3 regions of the Sphingomonas sp. DBB INV C78 genome follow, and region 2 is predicted to be linked to each of the others. Evidence: predicted binding sites of a transcription regulator. Region 2 holds the regulator's gene; each other region holds the start of a gene.
What was found. The regulator LexA, encoded in region 2, represses DNA repair genes until DNA is damaged. The targets are predictions, from matches to a motif close to GTTCCNCNCTTGTTCT.

Region 1 (10,648 bases), 400 kb from region 2:
GTACTGCAGGTGCCCTTCCTCTTCGATCCGCAGATCAACCTGCTGGCCTTCGCCTTTTCGGCGGCGATCGGCGTGATTTTCGGCTATTTCCCGGCGCGACGGGCGGCATCGCTCAATCCGATCGACGCGTTGAGGCATGAATGACGAAAAAGCGGACGGCAGGCGTGGCGGCAGCGGCCGCATTGATGGTGATCGTCATGCCGGCGGTTGCGAAGCCTAAGCTGCCGCCTTGTCCGCCCAAGGGACCGCAACTCTTCATCTCGCCCATGGGGGAGCCGTTTCGCGCCGGGCCGGATGATCCCTATCCGGTCGATCGCTGGTTCGCCCAGGCGGACAAGGATCATGACGGGCGGCTGACGCAGGCGGAGGTGGTGGCCGATGCCGACCGCTTCTTCGCGGTGCTGGACGAGGACAAGGATGGCGAGATCATCCCCGGCGAGGTGATCCGCTATGAACGCGATATCGCGCCGGAAATCCGTCTTTACGAGCGTAAGACGATGGACCGGAAGGCGATCAAGAAGCTGAAGGATGCGCCGGCCTATGGCGAGCCGATCGGTGCGGGCCGCTGGTCCTTCACCAATATTCCGCAACCCGTGGTTGCCGCCGATACGGACTTCAATCGCGGAGTGACCCTCGCTGAGTTTCGGGCGGCCGCCAGCGAGCGTTTCACGGAAATCGCCAAGGGCGGAACGCCGACGCTGGCAGATTTGCCGATGACGCCGAGGCAGGCCGCGGCCGTCAATTGTATGGTCGTGCCGCCGCCGGAGGAGCAACCAAGATGACCGAAACGGCGCCCCGCATCATCGTCGTCGACGACGATGCCGAGCTTCGCACGCTCGTCGCGGACTTCCTGAGCGCGAACGGCATGGATGTCGCCAGTGCCGCCAACGGGCAGGATATGGACGCGCTGATGGCCGAGCGGCGCTTCGATCTCGTCGTGCTGGATCTGATGATGCCGGGCGAGGACGGACTTTCGATCCTGCGGCGTCTCCGCAAACCCGGCGGCCCCGGCGTCATCATGCTTTCGGCCATGGGTGAGGATACCGACCGGATCATCGGGCTGGAGGTCGGCGCGGACGATTATCTGCCCAAGCCCTGCAATCCGCGCGAGTTGCTGGCCCGTGTCCGCGCGGTGCTGCGCCGCCGGGCCGAGCAATCGGGCGCCGCGACGGGGCCGGTGCGCCGCTTCGGCGACTGGACACTCGATCTGGTCGAACGCAGCGTCGGCCGGCGTGGCCATTCATCCGCGCCGCTGACAGACGCGGAGTTCCGCACCCTCAACGCCTTTCTCGATCGGCCACAGCGGGTGCTGAGCCGCGACCAGCTTATCGAACATGGCAAGGGCATCGACAGCGACGTGTTCGATCGCGCGATCGACGTCACCATCAGCCGGTTGCGCAAGAAATTGGGGCCGGACGACCCGATCCGCACCATCCGCAACGAAGGCTATATGTTCACGCTCAAGGTCAGCGACGAATGAAGCTCGGCGTGCCGCGGGGACTGCCGATCTTCTGGCAGACATTGCTGCTGGTCCTCGCCAGCCTTGCTGCGTCGCAGCTTGTGACGATCGCGATGTTCGCGGTGATGGACCCGCCACGGCCGGACTTCAACCGCCTGGGCGACGTTGCCGATGCTCTGGTGGGCGGCCGTGGTGAGCGCGGCCAACGCGAGCGGGCTTTGCTTGTGCGGCAGGCCAGAGAAGCGCCAGCGCCGGGCGAAGGTATGACCAGCGATCCGGCCTTCACCCGTCGGCTGGCAGAGCGCGTCGGCCAGCCGGTAGAACAAGTGCGCCTGTATTTCGAACCCGATCAACGTGCCGCCTTTGGCGACGATCGACGGCGGCATAACCACCGGCTCGTTCCGCTGCGACGCGGTGAACCGATCTTCTTCAATACCGTGATTGCCGGCATCGAGACGGCGGACGGTTGGCGCGTCGTCAAGACTCCGCCCCGCCCGCTCATCGCGGGCTGGCAGAAACGGATGCTGCTGTGGTTCGCGCTTTCGGCACTTGCACTCGTTCCCCTCGCTTGGTGGTTTGCGCGGCGGTTGACGCGCCCCATCCGCAGCTTCGCCGATGCCGCCGAACGGATGGGACGCGATCCGCTGGCACCCCAGGTCGCCGAAGAGGGGCCCGCCGAGCTGCGCCAGACCGCCCATGCGCTCAACCTGATGCAGGAGCGGATCGCCGCCTATGTCGCCGAACGGACGGCCATGATCGGCGCGATCGCCCATGATCTCAGGACACCGCTGGCCCGCATCGCCTTCCGTATCGAAGGCGCGCCGGATGAAGTTCGCGACAAGGTGCAGGCGGATATCGAACAGATGCGCGCGATGATCGCGGCGACCATCGGCTTCGTTCGCGGATCGACCAGCAGCCACGAGGCGACGGATGTCGATCTGGGCGCGCTGATCGCAGGGCTGGCACGGGAAGAGGTCGATATGGGCCGCCCCGTGACCGTCGGACAGATCGATCCACTCCGCGTCCGCGGCGACAGGCTGGCGCTGGCCCGATTGTTCCAGAACCTGATCGACAATGGCGTGGCCTATGGCGGTCGCGTCGAGCTGTCGGCGGTGCGCGACGGGCGCGATGCCGTGGTCACGATCGCGGACCATGGCCCCGGTCTGCCCGACGATCAGATCGAGCGCCTGTTTCAGCCGTTCGAGCGGGGAGATCCTTCGCGCAACCGCGAAACCGGGGGAATCGGGTTGGGGCTGACGATCGCGCGTTCGATCGTGCAGGAACATGGCGGCACGCTCGCCTTGCGCAACCGCGCGGGCGGCGGGCTTGAGGCTGTCTGCCATATTCCAACGCGCGACTGAGGCGCCATAACGCTTCTTTTTGCGGCCGTCCGGCTCTGGGGACTTGTCAGCGTCCGAGAAATTATATTACACATCCTGATAATATTCGTCCGCGGCGTTGACGGCGCGGCGAAGCAAGGGGACCATGCCGGCGCGCGCTTCCTGGCGCCGAGTCCGGACGAAGGATGGGACGAGGATGAGCAGCGAAAACGGGCGGCCCAATTTGCGGCCCCTGAGCCTGCATGTGCCCGAGCCGAAATACCGGCCGGGTGATGCAGTTGATTTCGGTGATTTCGATATTCCGGCGGCCGGATCGGTCGCGCGGCCGGAGATCGATGCCGACCCGACGGCGATGGCGGGCCATGCCTATACGCTGGTCCGCGTGCTGGACGAGGAGGGCAGGGCCGTCGGCCCGTGGGACCCGAAGCTCGCGCCCGAACGGCTAATCCGGATGCTCCGCCATATGGCGCTGACGCGGGCCTTTGACGACCGCATGTATCGCGCCCAGCGCCAGGGCAAGACCAGCTTCTACATGAAATGCACCGGCGAGGAGGCGACCGCGATCGGCGCGGCTTACGCCCTTGACCGTGATGATATGGTTTTCCCCAGCTATCGCCAGCAGGGCATCCTGATCGCGCGGGATTGGCCGATCATCGACATGATGAACCAGGTCTATTCGAACAAGGGCGATCGGCTGAAGGGCCGGCAGATGCCGATCATGTATTCGGCGAAGGGCGCCAGCTTCTTCTCGATCTCCGGCAATCTCGCCACCCAATATCCGCAGGCGGTGGGCTTTGCGATGGCAAGCGCGGCCAAGGGCGACACCCGCATCGCCGCCGCCTGGTGTGGTGAAGGATCGACGGCCGAGGGCGACTTCCATTCGGCCTGCACCTTCGCCTCCGTCTATCGCGCGCCGGTGTTGCTGAACGTCATCAACAACCAGTGGGCGATCTCGTCCTTTTCGGGCTTTGCCGGGGCCGAAGCGACGACGTTTGCGGCCCGCGCGATCGGCTACGGCATCGCTGGCCTTCGCGTCGACGGTAACGATATCCTCGCGGTCTATGCCGCGACAGAATGGGCGGCGGAGCGGGCGCGTAGCAATTATGGCCCGACCCTGATCGAGCATTTCACCTATCGCGCCGAGGGGCATTCCACCTCCGACGACCCGACCAAATACCGGTCGGCCGAAGAGAATGTGAAATGGCCGCTGGGCGATCCCGTCGCGCGGTTGAAGCAGCACCTGATCGCGATCGGCGCCTGGGACGAGGAGCGCCACGCCGCGATGGACAAGGAAGTCGCCGAGGAAGTTCGGGCCGCGCAGAAGGAGGCCGAGAAGCTCGGCATCCTGCATGACGGCCTCAAGCAGCCTTTCGACAGCATGTTCGAGGATGTGTTCGAGGAAATGCCCTGGCACCTGAAGGAACAGCTCGAGCAGATGACCGCCGAGCGGAAGGCGGCCGGCATATGAGCGACGCCACCGAAACCAAGACCATGAACATGATCCAGGCGATCAATAGCGCGCTGGACGTGATGATGGGTCGCGACCAGGACATCGTCGTGCTGGGCGAGGACGTCGGCTATTTCGGCGGCGTCTTCAAGGCGACCGAAGGGCTGCAGGCCAAGCACGGCAAGACCCGCGTGTTCGATACGCCGATCACCGAATGCGGCATCATCGGCGTCGCTGTCGGCATGTGTACCTATGGCCTCCGCCCGGTGCCGGAGATCCAGTTCGCCGATTACATCTATCCGGCGTTGGACCAAATCGTCTCGGAGGCGGCGCGTCTGCGCTATCGTTCCGCGGGCGAATATACCGCGCCGATCACGGTGCGTTCGCCCTTCGGCGGCGGCATCTTCGGCGGGCAGACGCACTCGCAATCGCCCGAGGGTATCTTCACCCATGTCGCCGGGCTGAAGACGGTGATCCCGTCCAACCCCTATGACGCCAAGGGCCTGCTGATCTCCGCGATCGAGGACAATGATCCAGTCATCTTCTTCGAGCCGAAGCGCATCTATAATGGCCCGTTCGACGGCCATTATGATCGCCCGGTGACGCCCTGGTCCAAGCATCCGACCAGCGCGGTTCCGCAGGGCTATTACAAGGTGCCGCTGGGCAAGGCCGCGATCGTCCGGCCGGGCGAGGACGTGACGGTGCTCGCTTATGGCACGATGGTCCATGTCGCCGCCGCGGTGATCGAGAACCAAGGGATCGACGCCGAGCTGATCGACCTGCGCACGCTGGTTCCGCTCGACATGGAGACGATCGCGGCATCGGTGAAGAAGACCGGCCGCTGCATCATCGTCCATGAGGCGACCAAGACGTCGGGCTTCGGCGCGGAACTTTCCGCGATCGTGCAGGAACATTGCTTCCATCATCTGGAAGCGCCGATCCAGCGCGTCACCGGTTGGGACACTCCATATCCCCATTCGCTCGAATGGGCTTATTTTCCGGGGCCGGTGCGGCTCGGCGAAGCGCTCAAGCGCGTCATGCAGGATTGAGGATGATGGGACGCTTCACGTTCAAGCTGCCGGACATCGGCGAAGGCATTGCCGAGGCGGAGATCGTCGCCTGGCATGTGGCGGTGGGCGATGTGGTCGAGGAGGACCAGCCGCTTGCCGACATGATGACCGACAAGGCAACTGTCGAGATGACCGCGCCTGTCGCCGGCAAGGTTCTGGAGATCGCCGGTGCCGTTGGCGACATGATCCCGATCGGATCGGCGCTGGCCGTCTTTGCGACGGAAGGCGACGATGCGGCTGAGGAGCCGGTGGTCGAAGTCGCGCCCAATGAGGCGGCGCAGGTGGTGAAGCCGGAGCCCGTGCCCCTCCCTGACAGGGAGGGGCTGGGGGTGGGTTCCGTCGCTGCAAGCGACGGTCCCGCGGCGACCGAAGAAAGTTCGCTACGCTCACAACCCACCCCCGACCCCTCCCTTTCAGGGAGGGGAGAAGGTCGCGTCCTCGCATCCCCCGCCGTCCGCGAACGCGCCAGGGCTCTCGGCGTCGACCTCGCGCAGGTGAAGCCCGCGCAGGGCGATCGCGTGCGCCATGCCGATCTCGATGCCTTCCTCAGCTACAACCAGTCCTATCGCCCGGCCGCGGGCAAGCGTGCGGACGAGGCGATCAAGGTCATCGGTATGCGCCGTCGCATCGCCGAGAATATGGCCGCGTCCAAGCGCCACATCCCGCACTTCACCTATGTCGAGGAGTTCGACGTCACCAAGCTGGAGGATCTGCGTGGCGACCTGAACGCGACGCGCGGGGACCGGCCGAAGCTCACCATGCTGCCGCTGCTGATCGTCGCGATCTGCAAGGCGCTGCCCGAATTTCCGATGATCAACGCGCGCTATGATGACGAAGCGGGCGTGGTGACGCGCTACGGCTCCGTCCATCTCGGCATCGCGACGCAAACCGATGCGGGGCTGATGGTGCCGGTGATTCGCGATGCCGAAAGCCGCAACATTTGGCAGCTTGCGACTGAAATCCGCCGGCTGGCGGAGGCCGCCCGCACCGGCAAGGCGAAATCGGAGGAGCTTTCGGGCTCGACGCTGACGCTCACCTCACTCGGGCCGTTGGGCGGTATCGCGACGACGCCGGTCATCAACCGGCCCGAAGTGGCTATCCTCGGCCCCAACAAGGTGGTCGAACGCCCGGTGATCCGCGATGGCGAGATCGCGGTCGCCAAGCTGATGAACTTCTCCATCTCCTGCGATCATCGCGTCGTCGATGGCTGGGACGCAGCGAGCTTCGTCCAGGCGATCAAGCGGCTGGTGGAAACGCCGGCGCTGATGTTCGTCGACTGACCAAGTCCACTCCGTCACCCTGAACTTGTTTCAGGGTCCACCCTACCGCTTGCGAAGTCCTCGTTTGTGACGCGGTGGATGCTGAAACAAGTTCAGCATGACGGGAAAGGGGCCATTGCCCTCGCTCGTGCTCATCGCTATGTTCCCGATCTGTTCAGGATCGGAGCCCCATGGCCAAACCGCAAAAACGCTATGTCTGTCAGGCCTGTGGCAGTGCCACCAGCAAGTGGCAGGGCCAATGCGTCGATTGCGGAGAGTGGAACACGCTTGCCGAGGAACTGTCGAACATCACGGTCTTTTCCGCCAAGCATGATCTGCGCGGCGGTGGCCGTTCCATCGAACTGGTCGGGCTGGATACGGAAGTCGCGCTGCCGCCGAGGATGGCGACCGGCATTGCCGAATTCGATCGGGCGCTGGGCGGCGGACTGGTATCCGGTTCCGCCACGCTGATCGGCGGTGATCCGGGCATCGGCAAATCGACCCTGCTGCTTCAGGCCGCGGCGAAGCTGGCGCTGGCCGGCCGCGACGTGGCCTATATTTCCGGCGAGGAAGCGACCGATCAGGTGCGGTTGCGCGCCCGCCGGCTGGGGTTGGGCAACGCGCCCGTCCAACTCGCTTCTGCGACCTCGGTTCGCGACATCCTGACGACCCTGTCGCAAGGCGCGCCGCCGGCTTTGCTGGTGATCGATTCGATCCAGACGATGCATTCGGACCTGATCGAAGGCGCGCCCGGCACCGTCAGCCAGGTCCGCGCGTCGGCGCAGGAATTGATCCGCTTCGCCAAGGAACGCGGCACCGCGTTGATCCTTGTGGGCCATGTCACCAAGGACGGCACGATCGCCGGCCCCCGCGTGCTCGAACATATGGTCGATACCGTGCTCGCCTTCGAAGGCGAGCGCAGCCACCAATATCGCATCCTCCGCGCCATCAAGAACCGCTTCGGCGGCACTGACGAGATCGGCGTCTTCTCGATGGCGGAAAAGGGGCTGGACGAGGTTGCCAATCCGAGCGCCCTGTTTCTCACCCATCGCGGCGAGGAAATTGCCGGCGCCACCGTCTTCCCGGCGATGGAAGGCACGCGGCCCGTGCTGGTCGAGATCCAGGCGCTCGTCGTCCGCCTGCAGAGCGGGGCGACGCCACGCCGTGCGGTGGTAGGCTGGGATTCCGGGCGACTGGCGATGATCCTCGCGGTGCTGGAGGCACGCTGCGGCCTCAGCTTCTCGACCGCGGAAGTCTATCTCAACGTATCGGGCGGTTATCGCCTGTCCGATCCTGCGGCGGACCTTGCCGTCGCCGCCGCGCTCATCTCCGCGCTCGCCGAGCGGCCCGTGGCGCCCGATGCCGTCATCTTCGGCGAAGTCGCATTGTCTGGTGAGGTCCGCCCCGTCGCCCACGGCAATCTCCGCCTGAAGGAGGCCGCCAAGCTCGGCTTCGAACGCGGCCTTGTCCCGCGCGGCGTGGAGGCGGATCAATTGCGGCTATCGGCGTTCACGACGCTCGGCGCGCTGGTCGATCACATGTTGGGGCGGGGGTAGGGCACCAGCCAGCGGAACAGCGCATAGCGCTCCGTTCGCTTACCTCCCTAAACCGTCACCCCAGCGAGACGAAGTCGACCGTAGGTCTACGCTGGGGTCCATGGCTATCACGGCAAACGGTAACGCAGATGGAGAAAGCCATGGATGCCAGCCTACGCTGGCATGACGGTTTTGTGGTCGAGGCGGCATTGTTGCTTCACTGGCGCGCTACCGTCGCCTTATCGTCGCGTGGCGGTCGCTTCCCGTTCCGATGCCGTCGCGTCAGTGTCGCGCGCCTGTGGCGTTCGCCTCACGCTGTCCTACAGCGCCTCAAATCCGTATAATCATGCGAAGGGCGCGGATTTTCGCCGTTCTCAGCTCCTTCCCATCGTGGGATCGCCATTTTGCGAGGAAGTGGAAAAATGCGCTGGTAACCCTCAACTTCCTCAACTTCGGCCGATTGCGGGTGCTTCTCCACAACTCACCGCACAAGTATCAAAGAGCCTGTTTCCCCAACCCTCATTGTCCTTTAGCAAGCCCGTCATGAATCTGACTGCGCTCGATATTGTCGTCCTGCTGCTGATGGGGGGCGGGGCCGTGCTGGGCGCCTTTCGCGGCTTCACGGCGGAAATGCTCTCGCTGTTCGCCTGGGTGGCCGCGATCCTGGCGGTGAAGATCGGTCATGGTCCGGTGACGGCGGTGCTCGAAGGGCCGGTGGGAACGCATATGGGCGCAGCGGTGCTGGCCTTCGCGCTGATCTTCATCCTGGTGTTCGTGGCCGGCAAGCTGCTCGCGGTCAGGATGGGGCGGCAGATGCGCCAATCGGTGCTCGGGCCGGTGGATCGCGCGCTAGGTTTCGGATTCGGCGGCATCAAGGGCCTGATTCTGTCGGCCTTGCTGTTCCTGGCCGTGAACCTTGCGAGCGATGTCTGGTATGGCGCGTCGGCGGAGCGGCCCGAATGGCTGCGCGCATCGCGAACTTTCCCGCTGCTCAACGCCAGCAGCCGCGCTATCGTCGATTTCGTCGAGATGCGGGCCAAGGCCGCAGAAAAGAAATCCGGTGATTAAGGGGGTGTTGCCGGGCGTCATCGCCGCCTAAATGGGGGCCATGTCCGGCGCGCTCTACAATACCGAAATCCTCCGGCTGGCGACGGCCATCCCCCACCAGCAACGGCTCGATCAGCCACAGGCGAGCGCGGAACGGCGCTCTCCCGTCTGCGGCAGCCGTATCACCGTCGACGTCAGCATGGACCCAGAAGGCAGGGTCGCTGCTCTGGGCCAGGAAGTGCGCGCCTGCGCGCTCGGCCAGGCATCCGCCGCCTTGATGGGTGGGCATGCCATCGGCCGCAGCGTCGACGAACTCGCGAATGCCCGCGATGCGCTGACGGCCTTCCTGGCAGGAGAACGGGACGATCCCGGCGACTGGCCGGGACTCGGCATTTTCGCGCCGGCGCGCCCGCACAAGGCGCGACACGCATCGATCCGGCTCGCCTTCGAAGCCGTGGCGGAGGCCGCCGCCCGCGCTTCGGAGGCGGTGGCGTGAACGAGGAGCATGTCACCACATTGCTGCTGAAGGATGGCGTGATTCTCCTCGGCGCGGCGCTCGTCCTCGTCCTCGTCTTCCGCCGCCTAGGGCTGGGCGCGGTGCTCGGCTATCTCGTCGCGGGCGCGCTGATTGGGCCGCAGGGGCTGGGTCTGGTCGGCGACGCCGAAAGCAAGCTCGGCATCGCCGAACTGGGCATCGTGCTGCTGCTGTTCATCGTCGGCATGGACCTCAATCCCGCCCGGTTGATCCGCCTGCGACGGGATATCTTCGGACTGGGGCTTGCCCAGGTCGTTCTGTGCGGCGTCGCAGTGGCCGCTTTCCTAGCCGTTGCGACGGAATTTTCCCCGGCCGCCGCGATCGCGCTCGGCCTGCCGCTGGCTTTGTCCTCGACCGCGCAGGTGCTGCCGATGCTGCGGTCGGCAGGTCGCCTTAACACGCCGTTCGGGGAAAAGAGCTTCTCGATCCTGCTGTTCCAGGATCTGTCGATCGTGCCGCTGATCACGATCATCGCAGCACTTTCCCGCGCACCCGCGGACCCCTCCGCGCCGCCGGGCTGGCTGCTCGCGATCTACACGGTCGCCGCGATCGTCGGGCTGGTGCTGGCGGGGCGCTTCATCATCAATCCGCTATTCCGCCTGATCGGCAATCTCGGCGAACGCGAGTTGTTCGTCGCCGCCGGTCTGTTCACCGTCATCACCTCCGCGGCGGTGATGGAGGCGCTCCACCTGTCGACCGCGCTGGGTGCGTTCATCGCCGGCATGATGCTGGCGGATTCGCCTTACCGGCACGAGCTGGAAGCAGATATCGAGCCGTTCCGCACCATCCTGCTCGGCCTGTTTTTCCTGGCTGTCGGCATGTTGCTCGATCTGAACGCGGTCATGACGCGGCCCGTGTTCGTGCTATCGCTTGCGGCCGCGGTGGTGATCATCAAGACCGGCGTCATATTCGGCCTCGCGCGGCTGTTTGGCCTCTCGACACGCAAAGCCTTCGCG
Region 2 (10,648 bases):
CTTCCCGCTACCGCCCTTCGATCTTTATCGTTCGCTGCGACGGATCAACCCGTCGCCCTTCCTCTATTTCCTCGACATGCCTGGTTTCGCGATCATCGGCTCCTCGCCGGAAATCCTCGTCCGCGCCCGCGATGGCGAGGTGACGATCCGGCCGATCGCCGGCACACGGCCCCGCGGCAAGACCGCCGCCGAGGATGCCGCCAACCGCGATTCGCTGCTCGCCGACCCCAAGGAACGCGCCGAACATCTCATGCTGCTCGATCTCGGCCGCAACGACATTGGTCGCGTCGCGGAAGCCGGCACCATCACCGTGACGGACAGCTACACGATCGAAAAATACAGCCACGTCATGCACATCGTCTCAAATGTGGTCGGTCGCCTCGCGCCCGAAAAGGACGCGCTCGACGCCCTCTTCGCGGGCTTCCCGGCGGGCACCGTCTCCGGCGCGCCCAAGGTCCGCGCGTGCGAGATCATCGCCGAGCTCGAGCCCGAATCGCGCGGCGCTTATGCTGGCGGCGTCGGTTATTTCTCGCCCGACGGGTCGATGGATAGCTGCATCGTGCTCCGCACCGCGGTGGTGAAGGATGGCGTCATGCACGTCCAGGCCGGCGCCGGCATCGTCGCCGACAGCGACCCCGCTTATGAACAGCGCGAATGCGAAGCCAAGACTGGCGCGCTGCTTGCCGCCGCAGGCGAAGCGATAAGCCGTGCTCATGAAGCGGGGTTCGGCCAATAGCGCCCCTTGCATCACGGTTAACCCGCCCTTAGCGAATGCCCGGCATTGTGCATGTGCGAAGAGCGGGAATCGGGTGTGGAAAATGATTGAAGCGGCTGCCTTGACCTATGGAATGCTGGCGAGCTTCGTGCTGTCGAGCGCGAGCCGCAACCGCAAGGCGCAGCGCCCGAATCCGAAGATCGTGGAGATTTTCGGCTACCTTCTGGTCGGCACCTCGGTCGGCGGCGCGATGGCGCTGGGCGGCTATGCGCTGATGCAGGTCGCGTGATTGGTTGATCTGCGGCTCAATCAATCCGAAAACATCATGCGGCGCACGCCGGATTAACGGCCATCGAATAGCTCCGCCAAGGCAAGTATTTTAACCAGCCACCCTTAGCCTTTCCCCATCAAATAGAGCGGAGGGCTAAGGGAGTTTTGATGCGCCTTCTTCGATTCTTGCGGAAACCTCTGCAAATCTTCCTCTACGTCATAGGCATCATCGTTCCGATGATGATCATATTGGGGCTCGGTGCGGCGACGCGTGCTAGCGAGATCGCATTTCTAATTGCTTTAGGCATCTACGCATTTGCTTGTTTGGCAGTCGCGAACGCTCTCCAACGCAATAATGCCGGGAACTTCACTATGGTTTTCGGCGCGGCACTCTCGCTGACTGCAATCTTGGGCTCTCAGTGGCTGTGAGGCACATGATCGGAGAGTTGTAACCAAACCTCCCTTTGCCCGCGAAACAGGTAAGCTCCCTTCCCCAATCGCGCCTGCGCCCCTAAAGCGTCGGGCATGATCCTCGTCATCGACAATTATGACAGCTTCACCTGGAACCTGGTCCACTATCTCCGCCAGTTGGGGACCGAGGTTGAAGTCGTCCGCAACGACGCCATCGGCGTCGGCCAGGCGATGTCGAGCGGGGCGGCGGGCTTCCTGATCTCGCCCGGCCCTTGCACTCCCAATGAGGCGGGAATCTCGCTCGAACTGGTCGCGGCGTGTGCTTCCGCGAAGAAGCCGTTGATGGGCGTCTGCCTCGGCCATCAGTCGATCGGCCAGCATTTCGGCGGCAAGGTCGTCCGCGCGCCCGAACTGATGCACGGCAAGACCAGCCCGATCGAACATGACGGCAGCGGCGTCTTCGCCGGCCTGCCCTCCCCCTTCACCGCGACGCGCTATCACTCGCTGATCGTCGAGGACATTCCTGCCGATCTGGTGGTCAATGCCCGCACGCCCGATGGCACAGTGATGGGCTTCCGCCATCGCGAGTTGCCGATCCACGGCGTCCAGTTCCACCCGGAAAGCATCGCGACCGAGCATGGCCACGATCTTCTAGCCAATTTCCTGCGCGAAGCCGGCGTGGCCGCGAAACTGCCCGCATGACGACGACCGTGCTGCTTCCCGACGCGGCAACGCCGCTCGATCATGCGAGTGCCTTCGCGGCGTTCGGCGATCTGCTCGACGGCAAGGTTGCCGAGGATCATGCCCGCCATTTCCTGACGGTGATGGCCGAACGCGACGAGACTAGTATCGAGATCGCCGCGGCCGCCATGGCGCTGCGCGAACGGATGATCCCGGTGACGGCCCCGGCCGGCGCGATCGACGTCTGCGGCACGGGCGGGGACGGCTCGCACAGTCTCAACGTCTCGACCGCGGTCGCCATCGTTGTGGCGGCCTGCGGCGTGCCGGTCGCCAAACATGGCAACCGCGCAGCATCGTCCAAGGCGGGGTCGTCGGATACGCTGGAAGCGCTCGGCCTCGATCTCGATCGCGCCTCGGCGCGCGCTGAAGAGAGCCTTGCCGATCTCGGCATCGCCTTCCTCTTCGCGCAGCTTCACCACCCGGCTCTGAAGCATCTCGCCGCGGTGCGCCGCGCGATCGGCCGGCGGACGATCTTCAACCTGATCGGCCCGATCGCCAATCCGGCGCGCGTCACCCGCCAGCTCATCGGCGTCGCCCGTCCCGATTATCTGCCCATCTATGCCGAGGCGCTCAGCCTGATCGGCACCGAATCCGCGATGATGGTCGCAGGCGACGAACCGCTCGACGAGCTTTCTATCGCAGGGCCGAGCAGCATCGTCCGCCTTGGCGCCTGCGGCGAAGGTGCGATCCGCATCACGCCCGAGGATGCCGGCCTCACCCGCCATCCGCTCGAAGCGCTGCGCGGCGGCGACGCCGCCCACAACGCCGCAGCGCTCGGCCGCCTGCTCGATGGCGAACATGGCGCTTATCGCGATGCCGTACTGCTGAACGCCGCTGCGGCGCTGATCGTCGCCGGCCATGCCAATGATCTGCGCGAAGGTGTCGAGGAAGCCGCCGAGGCGATCGACAAGGGGCTTGCGAAGCAGCTCCTCGCCTGCTGGATCGCGTTTTGATGAACAAGCTGATCGAAATCTGCGACACCAAGCGCGCGGAAGTCGCCCGCCGCAAGGCCGCGACCTCGTTCGCCGATCTGGAAGCGCGCGCCCGCGCCCAGTCCGCCCCCCGCGGCTTCCGCGCCGCACTCGACGCCAAGGTCGCCGCCGGTGGCTTCGGCCTGATCGCCGAGATCAAAAAGGCCAGCCCTTCCAAGGGCCTGATCCGCGCCGATTTCGATCCGCCGGCCCATGCCCGCGCCTATCAGGCCGGGGGCGCCGCCTGCCTCTCGGTGCTGACCGACGAGCCTTATTTCCAGGGCGATGACGATTATCTCGTCGCCGCCCGCGCCGCCTGCGATCTGCCCTGCCTGCGCAAGGATTTCATGGTCGATCCCTGGCAGGTGGCCGAAGCCCGTGCACTCGGCGCCGATGCCATCCTCATCATCGTCGCCGCGTTGGACGACGGCGAGATGGCCGAGATCGAGGCCGCCGCGATCCACCATGGCATGGATGCTCTAGTCGAGGTGCATGACGCCGATGAATTTGATCGCGCGCTCCGCCTCAAGTCCCGCCTGATCGGCGTCAACAATCGCGACCTGCGCGATTTCACCATCGATCTCGCCCGCACCTGGGAACTCGCCGATCGCGCGCCGGCCGGCTGCACCTTCGTCACCGAAAGCGGTATCGGATCGAAGGCCGATCTCGATGCAATGGCGAAGCACCACGTCTCCTGCTGCCTCGTCGGGGAATCGCTGATGCGCCAGGCCGATGTTGAAGCCGCCACCCGCAAGCTGCTGACCGGCCAATGACCGAAAATCGCCTCACCCACCTCGACGAAGCCGGCGCCGCCCGCATGGTCGATGTCTCGGTCAAGGCCACCACCGCACGCGAGGCGACCGCCACCGGCCGCATCAGCATGACGGTCGATGCCGCCGCCGCCATCCGCGACGGCGCGGTCGCCAAGGGCGACGTCCTCGCCGTCGCCCGCATCGCCGGGATCATGGCCGCCAAGAAGACGAGCGACCTCATCCCGCTCTGCCACCCGCTGCCGATCGCGGGCGTCACGCTCGATCTCGCAGTCGGCCCGGGCGGCGTCACCGCCACCGCCGTTGTCCGCACCACGCACCAGACGGGTGTGGAGATGGAAGCGCTCACCGCCGTCTCGGTGGCGCTCCTCACCGTCTACGACATGGCCAAGGCGCTCGATCGCGGGATGGTGATCGGTGAGGTCCGACTCATCGCCAAATCCGGCGGCCGCTCGGGCGACTGGCGCGCGGACTAGGTGGCCGCCCTCCTCCCCCTCGCCGAAGCACAGGCGCAATTGCTCGCGCTCGCGCCTGCGCTGCCCACCGAAACCCTCCCGCTGGTCGAAGCCGCTGGCCGCTGGACGGCGGAGCAGGTGCTTGCCCGCCGCACCCAGCCCGCCGCCGATCTTTCGGCCATGGACGGCTATGCGATCCGTTTCGCCGAGATGCCCGGGCCGTGGCGCGTCGTCGGCGAAAGCGCGGCTGGCTCCACACTCGGCTTCACTCTGGCCGCGGGAGAAGCTGCGCGCATCTTCACCGGCGCCCCCGTCCCCGCCGGCGCCGATGCGATCCTGTTGCAGGAGGAAGCCCAGCGGGGCGGTGATCGCCTCGTTTTGGCCGGCGAAGGCCCACCCCATGCCGGCGCCCATATCCGCCGCACCGGCAGCGATTTCGCATCCGGCGACGCGCTGATCGAGCCCGGTGCGCGCCTCACCCCCGCCCGCATCGCGCTCGCCGCGACCGGGGGGCATGGCGCGCTGGCCGTTCGCCGCCGTCCGCGCATCGCCCTCATCTCCACCGGCGACGAACTCGTCCCCGCCGGCGAGCCGGTGGACGGCGTTTGCCTGCCCTCTTCCAACGCGCCGATGCTTGCCACCCTGCTCGCAGCCGAAACGCCCGCAATCGTCGAGGATCGCGGCATCGTGCCCGACGATCTTGCAGCCACCATCGCGGCCGCCGATGCCGCGCGCGGCGCTGATATCATCGTCACCACCGGCGGTGCCTCGGTCGGCGATCGCGATTTCGTGCGCCCCGCGCTGGAAGCAGCCGGCGCGACGATCGATTTCTGGCGGGTAGCACTCAAACCGGGCAAGCCGATCATGGCTGCGAAGTTGGGCAGCACAATCGTCCTCGGTCTTCCCGGCAATCCGGTGTCGGCTTTTGTCACCGCCCGGCTTTTCCTGCTGCCCTTGGTCCGCCATCTCGGTGGCGCCGCTGATCCGTTCGACAGCCCGGAGACCGCCCAGCTCTCAACGCCATTACCTGCCACCGGAAAACGCATGGAATTCCTGCGCGGCCAGCGCAGCGGCGGAATGGTTCAAGCACTCGGTTCCCAGGACAGCGCTGCGCTCGCCATGCTGGCGGCCGCCAACGTCCTCATCATCCGCCCGCCCTTCGCGCCCGCCGCTGCCGCGGGCGATGTTGTCGAACTGTTCTCCATCGCTTGACAAGAACCGTTCCGTTTCCTACACGTTCTCCGTTCGTTCCTTCGTTCGGGGTTAGCCATGCTGACGCGCAAGCAACATGAACTGCTCTGCTTCATCCATGATCGGCTGGCTGAAACCGGCGTCTCTCCTTCGTTTGAGGAGATGAAGGAGGCGCTCGATCTGAAATCCAAGTCGGGCGTCCACCGCCTGATCAGCGCGCTCGAAGAACGCAGCTTCATTCGCCGTCTGCCCAACCGCGCCCGCGCGCTCGAAGTGCTGCGCATGCCGGAACGGACACCGGAGGCAAAGCCCGCCCCCGCACAGCCGGCGATCCTCAAGCCCGCCGCCAAGGCGCTGCCGATCGCGGCCAACGACGTGCTGGAAATTCCACTTCACGGTCGCATCGCCGCCGGCCTGCCGATCGAGGCGCTGGAAGGCCAGTCCTCGCTGTCGGTGCCCGCTGCCCTGCTTGGCCCGGGCGATCATTATGCGCTCGAAGTGTCCGGGGATTCGATGGTCGAAGCCGGCATCCTCGACGGCGATTTCGCGCTCATCCGCCGCACCGAAACGGCCCGCGATGGCGAGATCGTCGTGGCGTTGATCGACGACAATGAAGCGACCCTCAAATATTTCCGCCGCGAAGGCGCGATGGTCCGCCTCGATCCCGCCAACCGCGCTTATGATCCGATGCGCTACAAGCCCAACCAGGTCCGCGTGCAGGGCAAGCTGGCGGGGTTGATCCGCCGATATTGAGTGGGGCGCGCGCCCTTTCACACTCTCACCGTCACCCCGGCGAAGGCCGCGGTCCATGGCTATCCCGAAAGCGGTAACGCGGATGGAGCGAGCCATGGATACCAGCCTGGGCAATGCCGCGGGACCAGATCTTCAAATCCTCCCCGAGCTTGTCTCGGGGAGGGGGACCATGCGCAGCATGGTGGAGGGGTAATTCCACCGTTGCGTCGGGCGGTCGCCCTCCCCCAAGCGAGCTTGGGGAGGATCTATGTCCGCTTCGTCGACGACAGCGGACGATCACCCGGAGAGCCTCCAGCCTGACGCACCACAGTCCAAGGCTTACCCCGCCGCGCCTCCTCCACCGTCCGCACCCGACCGCTTCCAAGGTTGATCGCCAGCCCGCCCGTCGTCGCCAGGAACAGCCGGTCGGCCTTCAGCCAGCGCGGGCGGCAGGTGCGTGGCAGACGGCGGTCGCTAATGACGATGTCCGCCGACGCGCAAGAGCGGTTCATCGCCTCGATGTCGACCAGATAAGGTGAGCGCGTCGCAAGGAGCGTCCAGTTGCGACCGCCGCGCTCTATCCGCGTCCGGCACAGATCCGCGCCGCAGCGCATCCCCGGCCTGTCGTCGAACGCGACCGCATCCGCCGCGACGCCCGCCGCCTCGCTTAGCATGTCGCGCACATAATCCCCCGCCCGCGGCCGCAGCAGCGCGATGCTGCCGTCCGCGTCACGCAAGGCGACATGACGACCGTCACCGGTAATGAGCAGATCGGGTGCCGGCGTAGCGATCGCCCATAACGCCCCCACCACCAGCGGCAATATCCCCAGCCGCCGCATGCGCGTCCGCCAGAGCGCGATCCACAGGCCGCCTGCCACCATCAGCGCGAACGCGCCCGATAGCATCGACGGCAGCATCGCGACCGCCCCTGGAAGCCCAGCCACCGCATGGGCGATCCATAACAGCAACCCCAGCGCCTTGCCCGTCACCCACCAGAAGGGCGCCCCCAATCCCAGCGTATCGAACAGCAAGGCGGCCGCCTCTGCGGGCATGATCACGAACGTCGTCAGCGGAATCGCGACGATATTGGCGAGCGCGCCATAGAGTCCGGCCTGGTGGAAATGGAACAACGCGATCGGCGCCAGTGCCGCCTCCACCGCGACACCGGTCAGCAGCAATGTCCCCAGCCCGCGTGCTGCACCCAGCGGCCAGGCCTCGTCGCGCCGCGCCAGCAGGGCGCGCAGCCGGGGATGTTCATGGATGGCGACGATCGCTGTGACCGCCGCAAAGCTCAACTGGAAGCTCGCCCCGGCCAGCGCCTCGGGCCAGAGCAAAAGCACGACCAGTGCGCCCGCGGCGACCAGCCGCAAGGTGATCGCATCGCGCCCCATGGCGATGCCGATCAGCACCAGCAGCGCCGCCACGCAGGACCGCACCGTCGGCACCTCGGCACCCGCCAGCAGCGTGTAGGCGATCCCCGTCAGCGCACCCGCCCCCGCGGCGATCAACGGCAGCGGCCAGCGCAGCGCCAAGGTCGGGCTCAGCGCCAACAACCGCAGCACCAGCAGCATCGTCGCGGCAATCACCGCGGTCACGTGGAGACCGCTGATCGAAAGCAGGTGGGCTAGGCCCGAACGCCGCATCGCCTCGGCATCCTCCTCGGATATGCCGCCCTGGTCGCCGGTCGCGAGTGCTGCGGCGATGCCTCCCTCGCTGCCTTCGAGTCGCGTCTGGGCATACGTGGAAAGCCGCCCGCGCCAGCCCATCAGCGTCTGCCAGAACCCTGCCGACTCGCTTTGGCCGACAATCGCGACCGGCCCCAGCGCACGTCCCGTCGCGCCCAATCCCTGAAACCAGGCGACGCGGGCGAAATCATAGGCGCCGGGCACCGCCGGCCCCGGCGGCGGCATCAGCCTGGCCCGCAGCGTGACGCGGTGGCCCGGCAGAATATCCGTCGACGCGTCGGCCTGGTCCACATTGACGCGTATCTTCTCCGGCAACCCAGCGGCATCGGCCGGTGCCAAAGTCAGCCGCACCACCTCGCGTGCCGCCAGCCGGTCGACCGCGGCCACCTTCGCCTCGAACACCGCCACCACGGGCCGATCGAGCCTTGGCGCGGCCACCCGTTCCGCCCGCCACCAGATCAATGCGCAGCCGATCGCGAGCGCAAGGCCGGCGATCATGCCCCCCTGCCGTAGTCGCCCGCCGCCCGGCAGCACTGCGAATCCCGCCGCGGCCGCCAGCGTCGTCATCATGAAGGCTATCCACCGTGCCGCATCGGGCAGCAGGAACCAGCCGGCGATCCCCGCGCCCACCGCGACAGGCAACCACAGGAAAAGCTGGTCGCGCTCGGCGTCGAGCCAAGATTCCACGCGGCCAAGCCCCTGTCGCAACAGCCTTTCCCGCGCGGTTTGTCGCGCCGGGGAAGCCATGCTAGGGGCGGTGCCGAATTCGCTGGCCATGCGCCGGCCATCCTTGGAGAAAGCGCGCGTGGGCGCAAGCACCGAAGCATCCGTCGAAACTCGTCCCGTGGTCACCCGGTTCGCGCCCTCGCCGACCGGTTTCCTGCATATCGGCGGCGCGCGCACGGCGCTCTTCAACTATCTGTTCGCCCGCCACCATGGCGGCCGCTTCCTGCTGCGCATCGAGGATACCGATCGCGCGCGCTCGACCGAGCCCGCCATCGCCGCCATTCTCGATGGCCTGACCTGGCTCCGCCTCGAAGGCGATGAGCCGCCCGTCTACCAGTTCGCCCGCGCCGCCCGCCATGCCGAGGTCGCGCACCAGATGCTGGCGTCGGGTCATGCGTATAAATGCTACGCCACGCCCGAGGAACTGGCGGAACTCCGCGAACAGCAGCGCGCCGCCAAGCAGCCGCTCCGCTATGACGGCCGCTGGCGCGATCGCGATCCGTCCGAAGCGCCCGCCGGCGCGCCGTTCGTCGTCCGCCTCAAGGCCGAACGCGAGGGCGAGACGACGATCCAGGATCGCGTCCAGGGCGCGGTGACGGTCAAGAATGCCGAGCTGGACGACATGATCCTGCTCCGCTCCGATGGCACGCCCACCTATATGCTGGCGGTGGTGGTCGACGATCATGACATGGGCGTCACCCACGTCATCCGCGGCGACGATCATCTCAACAACGCCTTCCGCCAGTTGGGCATTATCCGCGCGATGGATTGGCCGGAACCGGTGTATGCTCATGTCCCGCTGATCCACGGGGCGGACGGCGCAAAGCTTTCCAAGCGCCATGGCGCATTGGGCGTCGATGCCTATCGCGACGAGTTCGGTATCCTGCCGGAAGCACTCAACAATTATCTGCTCCGCTTGGGCTGGGGCCATGGCGATGCGGAGATCATCAGCCGCGACCAGGCGGTCGAATGGTTCGATCTCGCCGGAGTCGGCCGCTCGCCCTCGCGCTTCGACACCAAGAAGCTCGAAAATCTCAACGGCCATTATATCCGCGAGGCCGATCCGGCCCGCCTGGCCGAGCTGATCCGCGCGCGCGTCGATACGCTGATTGGCCGATCCTTGGGCGAAAGCGACATGGAATTGCTGCGTCGCGCCATGCCGGTGCTTCAGCCGAGAGCCAAGGATTTGGGCGATCTTGCAGAGGCCGCAACATTCCTGTTTCGCACTCGCCCCATAGACATGGACGAACGCGCCGCGAGCCTGCTAGACGCTTCGGCGATCGCCGTCCTGGCCTCGGCCAATCAAGCGATTGCTTCGGCATCCGAATGGAGCGCGCCCGCCCTTGAGGCCGCGGTCCGCGAAGTCGCCGAGGCGGCCGGCCTGGGGCTGGGCAAGGTGGCGCAACCGCTGCGTGCGGCGCTGACCGGCCGATCCACATCGCCGGGAATTTTCGACGTCCTGGTTCTCCTCGGCCGCGAGGAGAGCCTGGGCCGGCTGGCCGACCGGCTGGCTCCGGCAGACGTCTGACGAAACTGGTAGGAGGAAGACACATGGGGGATAACAGCGCCAAACTGGAGCTCGGCGGCAAGGGATCGGACTATAAGGTCCTGTCCGGCAGCGTCGGCCCCGACGTGATCGACATCCGCAAGCTTTACGCGAACACCGGTGCGTTCACCTACGATCCCGGCTTCACCTCGACGGCGAGCTGCGAATCGGAAATCACCTTCATCGATGGCGACAAGGGCATCCTTCTCCATCGCGGCTACCCGATCGATCAGCTCGCCGAACAGTCGAGCTTCATGGAAGTCAGCTATCTGCTGCTCAATGGCGAACTGCCGTCGAAGTCCGAACTCGAAAAATTCTCCACCACCATCACCCGCCACACGATGGTGCATGAACAGCTCGCCACCTTCTATCGCGGCTTCCGTCGCGATGCGCACCCGATGGCCGTGATGTGCGGCGTGGTCGGCGCGCTTTCCG
Region 3 (10,648 bases), 610 kb from region 2:
AAGGACGATGACGGCCACAAGGCCCACCCGACGCAGAAGCCCGAAGCTCTGCTCTATCGCGTGATGCTCGCCTGCACCGAACCCGGCGACATCGTCCTCGACCCCTTCTTTGGTACGGGCACCACCGGCGCCGTCGCCCGCCGCCTCAAGCGCCGCTGGATCGGCATCGAGCGCGAGACCAAATATGTGAAGGTCGCCCGCCAGCGCATCGATTCCACGCTGCCGCTCGATGAAAGCGCGATGGTGATGATGCCCGAAAAGAAGGGCCAGCCGCGCGTCGCCTTCGGCCTGCTCGTCGAACTCGGCCTGATCGCACCGGGCACGCACGTCACCGACACCAAGCGCCGCTGGAAGGCCGAGGTGAAGGCGGATGGCACGCTCGCATTGGTCGACGGCGCGGGCGCAGGCTCGATCCACAAGCTGGGCGCGACGGTGCAAGGCGCGCCCTCCTGCAACGGTTGGAGCTTCTGGCATTATGAAGAGGAAGGCCGCCTCGTCGAGATCGACGTGCTGAGGCAGCGGCACCTGGCCAAGACGGGGGGGGTAGGGGCGGGCCCGGCGGCGATCTCGGCCAAATTCAATTCTCGGGCGGCGAGATGAGCGCCGGAATACCTGAAAAGGTCGTGGACGCGGTTATCGCGGCTCCCGAATCCGATGGCAGCTTTTCGCCACCATCTGTCGGAAAGCTGCCTGTCGGGACACGCGGACTTAGCGGACGCCGTCGACGATACGAACTCCCCTCGTCACCCCGGACGTGTTCCGGGGTCCACCGTGCGGCACTCATTGATGTCGATGATCGAGCGACAGCCTTGCGTCTACATCCTCGCCAGCGCCTTTAACGGAACGCTGTATGTCGGCGTAACCTCCGATCTCCTTCGCCGTGTCGCCCAGCATCGTGAAGGCATGTTTGACGGCTTCACCAAGCGATATGGCATCAAATGCCTGGTCTATTGGGAGGCGGCAGGCACGATGGAGGCTGCGATTCTGCGCGAGAAGCAGATCAAGCGCTGGCGGCGGGACTGGAAACGGAGCCTGATCGAACGGGACAATCCCTCATGGAATGATCTGGCTGTAGCGTTCGGGTTGGAACCTCTGGCCGCGTCGCCCGCGTAACGGTGGACCCCGGAACAAGTCCGGGGTGACGAAGAGCGGATATCCGCTCCCCCGACATAGCGGACGATCGCTAGACGGCTGAAAGTGCCCATTGCTGACGGTCGGGAATCAGGCGCGCCCAACCGGCCATTCTAGTTCCGCTATCGTCGGGGTAAGCGGACTCGTCAGCCCGTCTAGCGGTTTTAGATGAAACGCGGCGTTGCGCGAGCAAGGGCAGCGTGCCAGCGTCGCGGGATGAAAAAGCTGGCGCTCACTGTCGTTCTGATCCTGATCGCGTCGTGCAACAAATCAGTTCCTATTCAACCCAATTGCGCGGTGCCTCCACGGGGTTTTCTCAACTGGAATGATACGCACTTCTGGGATGGACGGGGTATTCCAATCACATTGCCCGCATTTAACACGATCAAGGTCGAACGCTCAGGCAGCCTGACGTGGAACGGGGCGGATATCGAATCACTGTATGGTGGCGAACCAGCGTTGATGACCTTCCTCGATGCTGTGGCAAAGATGCACCCTCAACCATTCACCACACTCGACTTCGAGGCTGGGGCACCGTGCGCGTCCATCGAAAGGGTGCGCGCGCTAATGAACAAACATTTGAAATGCGAGGAATCGGAGACTTGCCTTCAAGGCAGAGCCCCTTATCGATCCGCGGATAAGATCGCGCCCTAAGTCTCGGCATCAAATTCAAGAACGGCCGATCAACGGATGAATATACGTCTGCTTTGTCGGCGTGTCCCGACAGTCAGATTTTCATCGAGCATGGGGCTTTATCCGCCGTATCGCCCGTGCAGACGGGAGAGCGGAGTTTTCCCATGCAAACCGGGATCGTCTTTCGGCCGTGATCATCACGCAAGTCTTGCTCCGGCGGCGTCGCCCGCCTGATCCATCTATCGGCACTTTGATCCGGGTATCTGCGGCGCCTCCAAAATCCTTTCCTACTCAGCGCCTTTCATGTTCTACACTGTCGGATGCTTCACCCGTCCGATCTGCCGGCCGACGCGCCTCCCCCGATTCCTCGCTGGAGCGTCGATGAGGCGTCGGCGTCGCTAATGCGGCGCGTGCATGGCGCGCACCTGTCGCGTCACAGTCGCCCAGATGGGGCGTCACTGTCGCCAAAGCGGCGCTTTGACGACGCGTTTGGGCCTGAACCGCGACAAACTGCACGCAACCCTCAACTTCCTCAACTTCGGGGTCGGCACGATGCCTCTCCCCGCCGCCGCAGCAGCAGGGTAAGACGATGGACATGAACCAGATTCCCCCTTCCGCCCGCCTCTATTTCCGCCCGACCGCTTTCGCCGGTGCCCCCTTCGATCGCGACGGGCAGGTGTTGCGGCTGGCAGGCGGGATGCTGTGGTTTGCCGCCTTCGATGTGATCGCGGTCGACGGCGGTCGGCGGGTGGCGGATCGGCTGGTGCCGGTCGAAGCGCTCGAAGCCTTTCTGGACAGCCTCGCCCCGGCGCAGGCCGATGCCGCGCGGATCACAATCGGCCGGATCACCGCGCTGCGCGCGCCGCTCCAACTCGGGCAACGGACGGTGCGGCTCGATCAGCCGCAGGTGATGGCGATCCTCAACATGACGCCGGACAGCTTCTCCGATGGCGGCCGGCATGTCGATGATGCGGCGGCGGCCGCAGATGTCGGCATGGCGATGGCGGCGGAGGGCGCGGCGATCATCGATGTCGGTGGCGAATCCACCCGGCCGGGTGCGGCAACGGTGTGGGAAGGCGACGAGATCGCCCGCACTGTGCCCGTCATCGAGCGGCTGGCGCGGGGTGGTGCGGCCGTGTCGATAGACACCCGCAAGGCCGGGGTGATGGAAGCCGCGCTCGCCGCCGGCGCGCATATCGTCAACGATGTGTCGGCGCTCCTGTGGGATGATCGCTCGGCCGCCGTGGTCGCTGCCGCCGGATGTCCGGTCGTGCTGATGCACCATCAGGGCGATCCCCAGACGATGCAGAATGATCCGCGCTACGGTGACCCGCTGATCGAGGTCTATGACTGGCTGGAGGATCGGATCGCGGCGGCGGAAGCGGCGGGCATCGCGCGGGATCGGATCATCGTCGATCCCGGCATCGGCTTCGGCAAGACCGTGCGGCACAATCTCGCCATCCTGAACGGCCTCGCGATGTTCCACGGCCTCGGCTGCGCACTGCTGCTGGGCGCGAGCCGCAAGCGGCTGATCGGCGCGCTCGCCGGGGAGGCGCCAGCGGATCGCCGCCTCGGTGGCTCGATCGCGCTGGCGCTCGCTGGCGCAAATGCCGGCGCGCAGATCCTGCGCGTCCACGATGCGTTCGAAACGGTGCAGGCGTTGAAGATATGGCGTGGCATGCGCGACGAGGCGTTGAGTCCCGTCTGACGTTAAAGCGTCGCCTCGATCGCGCGGGCGGCGCGGTCCGGATCATTGGCCTGTGTGATCGGGCGACCGATCACGAGAACGGAAGCGCCGGCATCGAGCGCCGCACGCGGTGTCATCACCCGCTTCTGGTCGCCGGCATCACCGTCGGCCGGGCGGACGCCGGGGACGACGAAGAAGCCTTCGGGCCAGATCTTCTTGGCCGCGGCGACTTCGTTGCCCGAACAAACGATGCCGTCGATGCCGGCATCGCGGGCGAGTTCAGCAAGCCGCACCACCTGCGCGTGGGGATCGGGATCGAGGCCGATGGACTTGAGATCAGTACCGTCGAGGCTGGTGAGCATCGTCACCGCGACGACCTTGGTGCCGAGGGGGGCCGCGGCCTTCGCGTCCTCCATCATCGCCCGGCCGCCGGCGGCGTGGATGGTCAGGATCGCCGGGTCGAGCGGCCGCAGCGCTTGCACGGCCTTGGCGACGGTGTTCGGGATGTCGTGCAGCTTGAGGTCGAGGAAGATCGGCAGGTCGAGCGCCGCCATCTCCTTCACGCCCGCGCGGCCGTTGGCGCAGAAGAACTCCAGCCCCAGCTTGATCCCGCCGACATGGTTGCGGACCCGCTGGGCAAGCGCCTTGGCCTTGTCGAGGTCAGGCGTGTCGAGAGCGACGTAGATCGGACGGGTCATGATACTGCCGGTGGTACGGGGACGGTGGAAGGGGCGGGAACGACGTTGATGACGCTGGAGGAGCCCGTCGCAGGCGTGGGCGCGGGCTCATATCCCCGCGCTTCGGCCAAAGCGCGCTCGGCGCTGTCGATGCGGCGGCGCAGCGTCCATCGTGTCGTCCGGTGGAGAATCCAGGGCGGCAGCAGGCCCACCAGGAACGCACCGAAAATCAGCACCGGCAGCTTCACGTCCGCCTGGAGCCCGCCCCACAGATTGATCGTCACCGTGTTCCAGTTCCGTGTCGCGAAGATCACCGCGATGACCGCGATCACTACCCAGAACAGGGTTCGGAGGAATTGCATCGCCCGCTTCTCCTTGTTGCCACCTTGTAGGCCGAAAAGCCGGCCTTTGGCAAAGGGGCCAGTGGCCTAACCGACCTCTCGTTCAAGTTGGTCGAACAAGGGCTGGATGGCATCGAGCCGCGGGCGTTCCTGTGCCAGGATCGCCCGGAAAGCCTGCTTTTTCAGTGTCGCAACGGTTCCGGGCGGCAGCGTCACGCCGACAGGGAGCGTAGAAACGACGATGTCGATCACCCGCTCGGCGCCGTGGAGGCGGCCCCACAGATAATCATTCTCCCGATAGGCGCGGCTGAAGAAGGCGCCGAAGCTGTTGAACTGGATGCCCTTCAACGTCGCTTCCGCCCCGCCGGCGCGAATGGCGGAACAGTCGTCCGGGGCGATGCGGTCGACCAGCACGGGATTGAACTCGTCCGTCCCCTCGGAGTGGAGCAGCGGCAGCGTGGCGATGTCGTAAAACGGGAAGCCCAGATAGGTGAGGAGCACATCGCGGCGTTCGGCCTTGGGCAGGTCGGTCAGTGCGGTGGCGAGCAGATCGTCCGCCCGATCATCGACGAGGCGGAGATCGCGCGCAGCGGCAATCGCGGCCATGGCGGCGGCGGGCTGCTGCGCCGCATTTCCGGCCGCGGTAATGGGGTCGGGACCGAAGAAATCGTCCATCTGGCGATCAAGATAGAGCGCCAACGCGGAATAAGCGGCGTCGCGTGCCGTTTGGATCGAGGGAAGGGGTTCGGAGGCGGCTTCCTCGATCTCGCTGATACGGCGGATCAGCGCGCGCAGCCGGCGGATGCGAAAACCGAGATCATGGTCACGGAAAAAGGCGACGGCCGTCTCGCTTGCACCATTGGCGGAAAGCGCCCCTGGTTCGGTGAGCCCCATCTTGCGGATCTCGGCCCAGATTGCTCCCCGGATTTCGCTATTAGCTATCCGGTCTGCGCTGGCGAGTGTGGCGATCTGGTCGATCATATCCTCGACCACGCCCGACAGTTTCAGATGGCCGTAGGCAGCATAGGCATAACCGGCCTGGCGAGCCGCGGCGTCCTGCGCCTTGGCCCGCCATGCGGTGAGCCGCGCGGGTGTCGGATTATCGAGGAAGAAGGTGCGGCCGAACAGGGTGTCGATCGCACCTTCGACTTCCGGGCGAATGGCATCGACGATCTTCCGCATCCGGCGGATGCGGCGCGACCGCGCCTCGATCGCATCGAGATTGTCGCCGATCGGCTGCTCGCGGGGAATATCCGAAAGCGCGCCGAAGATGGTGGCGAAGAAGCCGGGCAGTTCCGCCTTCGCGCCGCTCAGACGGAATGCATCGATGTTCGGTTTGGGATCGATATAGACCATGCGGCGATCGACCTCGCGACGGGCCGGGCGATCCTTGAGCGCCTGGGTTGCCGCACCGAACGGCGCGTTGGCGAGAACCGCGCCGTCGATCAGCACCGTGTCCTCCGCCGTTCCGATCGCGGCCTGTCGCGGAAGCGTGCGTGCTAGAAACGCTGAGCGCGTCGGCCATTCGCGCTTCCGGCCGGCCAGCGCGCGATCCAGTTCGCTAACCGTGAAGGGCGGGAAGGCGCCGGGGAAGCTCGCCGTGGCGCGGGCGGCAAAAGCGAGATCCGGCGTGTCGCCGAGATAGCGGGGCGACAGGCCGTGATCGCTGAAACTGATGACCAGCCTATGCTCGGTCTCGACGATTTCGGGCGGGGAATTGAGCACAAGCCGTTCCGGGTGCCCGTGAAAATCGGTGACGGTGACGAACAGGTCGAGCGGTTGGCCAGGCGGCAGTAGTGGTTCCCCCGCCGGCGATTGGGCCATGGCGTCGAGTGCGTCGAGCAGCAGGTTGGTGAAGCCTTCACCGCCAAAGGGCGGAGCGAACCAGCGGGCGCGGACGAAGCGGGAAAGCTTGGCGCGAACTTCCTCCCGCGTATCCGCATCGACGGTGCGCTCGATCGTGCCGCCGCGCCGGCCCGCCGCCCACCAGGCGAGCGGTGTCGCCCACATCTTGGTCGCGCGGGAAAGCGGGCGGGCGTCGGGATCGATCAATATGTCGACATCGGCCCCCTCCAGCCACAGTTCGGTCAAGGGCTCGAGCGACTGGCCCGATGCGATCGCCTGGCCCAGAAACACGCCATTGATGCCGCCCGCGCTGGCACCGGCGACGATATCGACGAGCACGCGGACCCGGATGCCGGTTTCCCGCTCGATCGTCTCCAGCAAGTCGCGATAGACGGATTCGCTGCCGCCGGCGCAGGGTTCGCCCGAATGAAAGGCCCGGCTGGCGCGGGCCAATCGCCACACTTCCAGCGTGATCCCGTGCATGTAAACGGCCAGGCTGATTCCGCCATAGCAGACCAGCGCCAGCCGGAGTTCCTTCTCCCGCATGAACAGTGGTTTGGCATGGAGAGGGCGCGGATGCAAAGGCCGCACATCTCGACTCCGGGCTGCGCAGACGGCATGGGGCGGCAATGAGCGATCGTCCCCGTTTCGAATTTTCTGTTTCCGCCACCAATGGCGCGGCGCGCGCAGGCACGCTTGCGATGCGCCGCGGCGATATCCGCACGCCCGCCTTCATGCCCGTCGGCACCGCTGCCACCGTGAAGGGCATGAAGCCCGATAATGTCCGCGCAATCGGTGCGGATATCATCCTGGGCAACACCTATCACCTGATGCTGCGCCCCGGTGCGGAGCGAATGGCGCGGCTGGGGGGGCTCCATCAGTTCATGCAATGGGACCGGCCGATCCTGACCGACAGCGGCGGATATCAGGTGATGAGCCTCAGCGATCTCGCCAAGATCACCGAAGAGGGCGTCGCATTCAAATCGCACCTCGATGGATCGCGCCACATGCTGACGCCCGAACGGTCGATGGAGATCCAGCGGCTGCTGGGATCCGACATCGTGATGGCGTTCGATGAATGCACGCCCTTCCCGGCGACGCGCGACCGCGCAGCCTCGTCAATGGAGCGATCGATGCGCTGGGCGCGGCGTTCGCGCGACGGGTTCGATGCGGGGGGTGAGCATGCCGCCAATTCCGCCCTGTTCGGCATCCAGCAGGGATCGATGGATGAGGATCTGCGCCTCAGATCGAGTCAGTCGCTGATCGATATCGGCTTCGACGGCTATGCGGTCGGCGGCCTCGCGGTGGGCGAGGGGCAGGACGAGATGTTCCGCGTGCTCGATTTCGCGGTGGACATGCTGCCCAAGGACCGGCCGCGTTATCTGATGGGGGTGGGCAAGCCCGACGACATCGTCGGCGCGGTCGAGCGCGGCATCGACATGTTCGATTGCGTGCTGCCGACGCGTTCGGGGCGCAACGGCCAAGCCTTTACTTGGGACGGGCCGATCAACATCCGTAACGCGAAGTTCGCTGAGGATCTGGCGCCCATCGACCCGGAATCGCCGATCGCGCCGTGGAGCCGCGCTTACCTCCACCATCTCGTCAAATCGGGCGAGATGCTGGGGGCGATGCTGATGACCGAGCATAATCTGTGGTTCTACCAGCGGCTGATGGCCGAATTGCGGGCAGCGATCGCTGAGGGGCGGTTGAAGGCGTTCGCAGATAGCTTCCGGGCACGGTACAAGGGAGGCAAGGCATGATCCGTCGGGCGGTTGCAGGGGACGCGGAGACCCTGTCCAGGCTCGCGATCGAAACCTTTTTTGAAACCTTCGTCGATGGGTTCGGCATTCCTTATCCGCCGGCCGATCGCGATGCCTATATCGCCGAGAAACTGGCGCCCGGAGTGTTCGCGGAACGGATCGCCGATCCCGCGCATGGCGTGTGGATCGCCGAGCATCACGGGCAGGCAGTGGGCTTCGCCGTCGCCGGGCCGAACGGATTGCCGCACCCGGACGCCGTGGACGGCGATCTCGAGCTCAAACAGCTCTATCTGACGCGCGGTGCTCAGGGGCTGGGGCTGGGCGGCCGGATGTTCGAAACGACGCTCGAATGGATGGAAACGCAGAAGCCCGCCGCGATCTGGATTGGGGTCTGGTCGGGCAACCTGAAGGCGCAGCGGCTTTATCAGGCGCTGGGGTTCGAGCATTTCGGGGAATATCAGTTCCGGGTGGGAAGCTGGCTCGACGACGAGTTCATCCTGCGGCGGAAGAGGCGGTAACCGCACCAACCTTCCTCCGGTTTATGTCGAGCGGTGTTCGAGCGCAGCCGAGAACATAGTCGAGACAGGAGTGCACCGTGGGGCTGTGTCTCGACTTCGCTCGACACAAACGGTTGGGAGAGAAGGCGCCCTTCACCTTGACATCCCATGATCAAAGACCACTATAGAACAAAACAGGAACAATAGACGTGCGCGAGTCGCCCAAACTCATTGCCGCATTGCGTGGGCGGATTGTGGCGATGGCCGGGCCCGATTCTGCGGCCATGAATCGCATCGCCACCGGTCATGTCGCGATCGATGCGGCGTTGGGCGGTGGGCTGGCTTCCGGTCGACTGCATGAGGTGTTCGCCACTGATCCCGCGGAGGCGGCAAGTGCGGCGGGCTTTGCGGCGATGCTGGCGCTCAGGGCGACGCACAGGTCCGCTGCGGAAGGGTTGTTATGGTTGCGTTGCGACGAAGCCGAAAGACGGACGGGCGGACTTTATGCGCCGGGCTTCGCCGAACTGGGTGGCGATCCCGATGTGTTGCTGCTGGCGCTTGCCCCCGATCCGGTGGCGCTTCTGCGGGGGGCTGCGGATGCGGCCCGTTGCGCGGGTTTGGGGGCGATCCTGGTCGAATGCTGGGGCAATCCGCGGGTGCTCGATCTCACGGCGACGCGCCGGCTGACGCTTGCTGCCGAGCAATCGGGCGTGGCGGTGCTGCTGCTGCGGATCGATGCCGAACCCGCCCCCAGCGCGGCGGATACGCGCTGGCAGGTGCGGGCGGCCCCCTCCGCAGCGTTGGAGGCGAACGCCCCCGGGCAGGCGGCGTTCGACGTGGAACTGTTGCGCCAGCGGGCTGGCCTCGGCGGCCTCGCCTGGCGCGTGGAGTGGGATCGTGAACGATGCGCCTTCCGGGAGCCGGCGCTATCTGGCGCTATGGTTTCCCTTCCTCAGCGCGGACCGGCTGCGGGCGATCTCCGGCCCGTCCGCAATATCGCCTGATACGCCGCTCGCCTTTATCGAGAAGGTGAAGGGGGCGTTGCGGCTGGCGGCGGTCGATCCCATCGCCATGCGGCTGGGATTGTCGCCCGGTCTAGCACTTGCCGATGCCCGCGCCCGCGTGCCCGACCTTGCCGTCGTCGATCATGATCCGACAGCCGACCTCACTTTCCTGGAAAGGCTGGCGGATGGCTGCGGCCGTTACACGCCGATGGTCGCGGTCGATGCGCCCGATGGTCTGCTACTGGATATTGGCGGTTGCACTCATCTGTTCGGTGGCGAGGGGGGACTGGCGGCCGATGCGACGACGCGGCTGACCACTGCTGGACTGATCCTGCGCCATGCCTTTGCCGATACGGGCGATGGCGCCCGTGCGCTGGCGCGCTTCCAGACGGTGCCGGCCGCGGACGAGGCGGCGGCGATCCGGCGGCTGCCGGTGGCGGCCTTGCAACTCGATCCCGAGGCGGAAACCGGCCTCAAGCGCGCGGGCCTCAAGACGGTAGGCGATCTCGCCTGCCGGCCGTTTTCGACCATCGCCGCCCGCTTCGGTGCGGAAGCAGTGACGGCGCTGCGCCGGCTGCTGGGCGAAACCGACAGGCCGATTACGCCCCGTCGTGCCGAACCGATGATCCGGGTTGAACGTCGCTTCGCCGAGCCGATCGCCAACACCGAATATGCGCTTGCCGTGCTGGAAGAACTGGCGGGCGAGGCGAAGGTGCGGCTCGAAGAGCGAAGGGCCGGGGGGCGGCGGTTCGAGGCAATGTTCTTCCGCAGCGACGGGCTGGCGCGGGTGCTTCAGGTCGAAACCAGCCGACCGACGCGCGATCCGGCCATGGTGATGCGGCTCTTCCGCGAGCGGATCGAGACTTTGCGCGATCCGATCGACCCCGGTTTCGGTTTCGACATGGTGCGGCTTTCGGTGCCGCGCGCCGAACCGCTGGCGGCGACGCAACTGAAGCTGGAGGGCGGGGCGGTCCATGAGGCCGAGATTGCGGCGCTGGTCGATCGGCTGAGCACGCGGCTGGGGCGGGGCAGGGTGCAGCGCCTGCGATCGCGCGACACGCATATCCCCGAAC

Region 1: the regulator LexA is predicted to act here: its motif matches at 6,738-6,753, upstream of radA (DNA repair protein RadA).
Region 3: the regulator LexA is predicted to act here: its motif matches at 8,758-8,773, upstream of ACFB49_RS09925 (ImuA family protein).

What each region holds. Positions count from the first base shown of each region.
Region 1 covers NZ_CP170544.1:1,061,208-1,071,855, forward strand. Annotated here, with positions in the region: gene ACFB49_RS05170 (ABC transporter permease) at 1-144, shown strand, start outside; gene ACFB49_RS05175 (hypothetical protein) at 141-782, shown strand; gene ACFB49_RS05180 (response regulator) at 779-1,480, shown strand; gene ACFB49_RS05185 (ATP-binding protein) at 1,477-2,820, shown strand; gene ACFB49_RS05190 (3-methyl-2-oxobutanoate dehydrogenase (2-methylpropanoyl-transferring) subunit alpha) at 2,996-4,267, shown strand; gene ACFB49_RS05195 (alpha-ketoacid dehydrogenase subunit beta) at 4,291-5,295, shown strand; gene ACFB49_RS05200 (dihydrolipoamide acetyltransferase family protein) at 5,301-6,596, shown strand; gene radA (DNA repair protein RadA) at 6,767-8,131, shown strand; gene ACFB49_RS05210 (CvpA family protein) at 8,654-9,178, shown strand; gene ACFB49_RS05215 (iron-sulfur cluster assembly scaffold protein) at 9,210-9,653, shown strand; gene ACFB49_RS05220 (cation:proton antiporter) at 9,650-10,648, shown strand, end outside.
Region 2 covers NZ_CP170544.1:1,465,839-1,476,486, forward strand. Annotated here, with positions in the region: gene trpE (anthranilate synthase component I) at 1-736, shown strand, start outside; gene ACFB49_RS06995 (hypothetical protein) at 819-1,004, shown strand; gene ACFB49_RS07000 (hypothetical protein) at 1,154-1,414, shown strand; gene ACFB49_RS07005 (anthranilate synthase component II) at 1,511-2,098, shown strand; gene trpD (anthranilate phosphoribosyltransferase) at 2,095-3,090, shown strand; gene trpC (indole-3-glycerol phosphate synthase TrpC) at 3,087-3,881, shown strand; gene moaC (cyclic pyranopterin monophosphate synthase MoaC) at 3,878-4,354, shown strand; gene glp (gephyrin-like molybdotransferase Glp) at 4,355-5,545, shown strand; gene lexA (transcriptional repressor LexA) at 5,603-6,277, shown strand; gene ACFB49_RS07035 (ComEC/Rec2 family competence protein) at 6,523-8,688, opposite strand; gene gltX (glutamate--tRNA ligase) at 8,717-10,195, shown strand; gene ACFB49_RS07045 (citrate synthase) at 10,219-10,648, shown strand, end outside.
Region 3 covers NZ_CP170544.1:2,074,406-2,085,053, reverse strand. Annotated here, with positions in the region: gene ACFB49_RS09970 (site-specific DNA-methyltransferase) at 1-600, shown strand, start outside; gene ACFB49_RS09965 (GIY-YIG nuclease family protein) at 793-1,113, shown strand; gene ACFB49_RS09960 (hypothetical protein) at 1,348-1,785, shown strand; gene folP (dihydropteroate synthase) at 2,360-3,472, shown strand; gene pyrF (orotidine-5'-phosphate decarboxylase) at 3,475-4,149, opposite strand; gene ACFB49_RS09945 (lipopolysaccharide assembly protein LapA domain-containing protein) at 4,146-4,490, opposite strand; gene ACFB49_RS09940 (patatin-like protein) at 4,557-6,860, opposite strand; gene tgt (tRNA guanosine(34) transglycosylase Tgt) at 6,944-8,074, shown strand; gene ACFB49_RS09930 (GNAT family N-acetyltransferase) at 8,071-8,592, shown strand; gene ACFB49_RS09925 (ImuA family protein) at 8,781-9,575, shown strand; gene ACFB49_RS09920 (Y-family DNA polymerase) at 9,469-10,648, shown strand, end outside.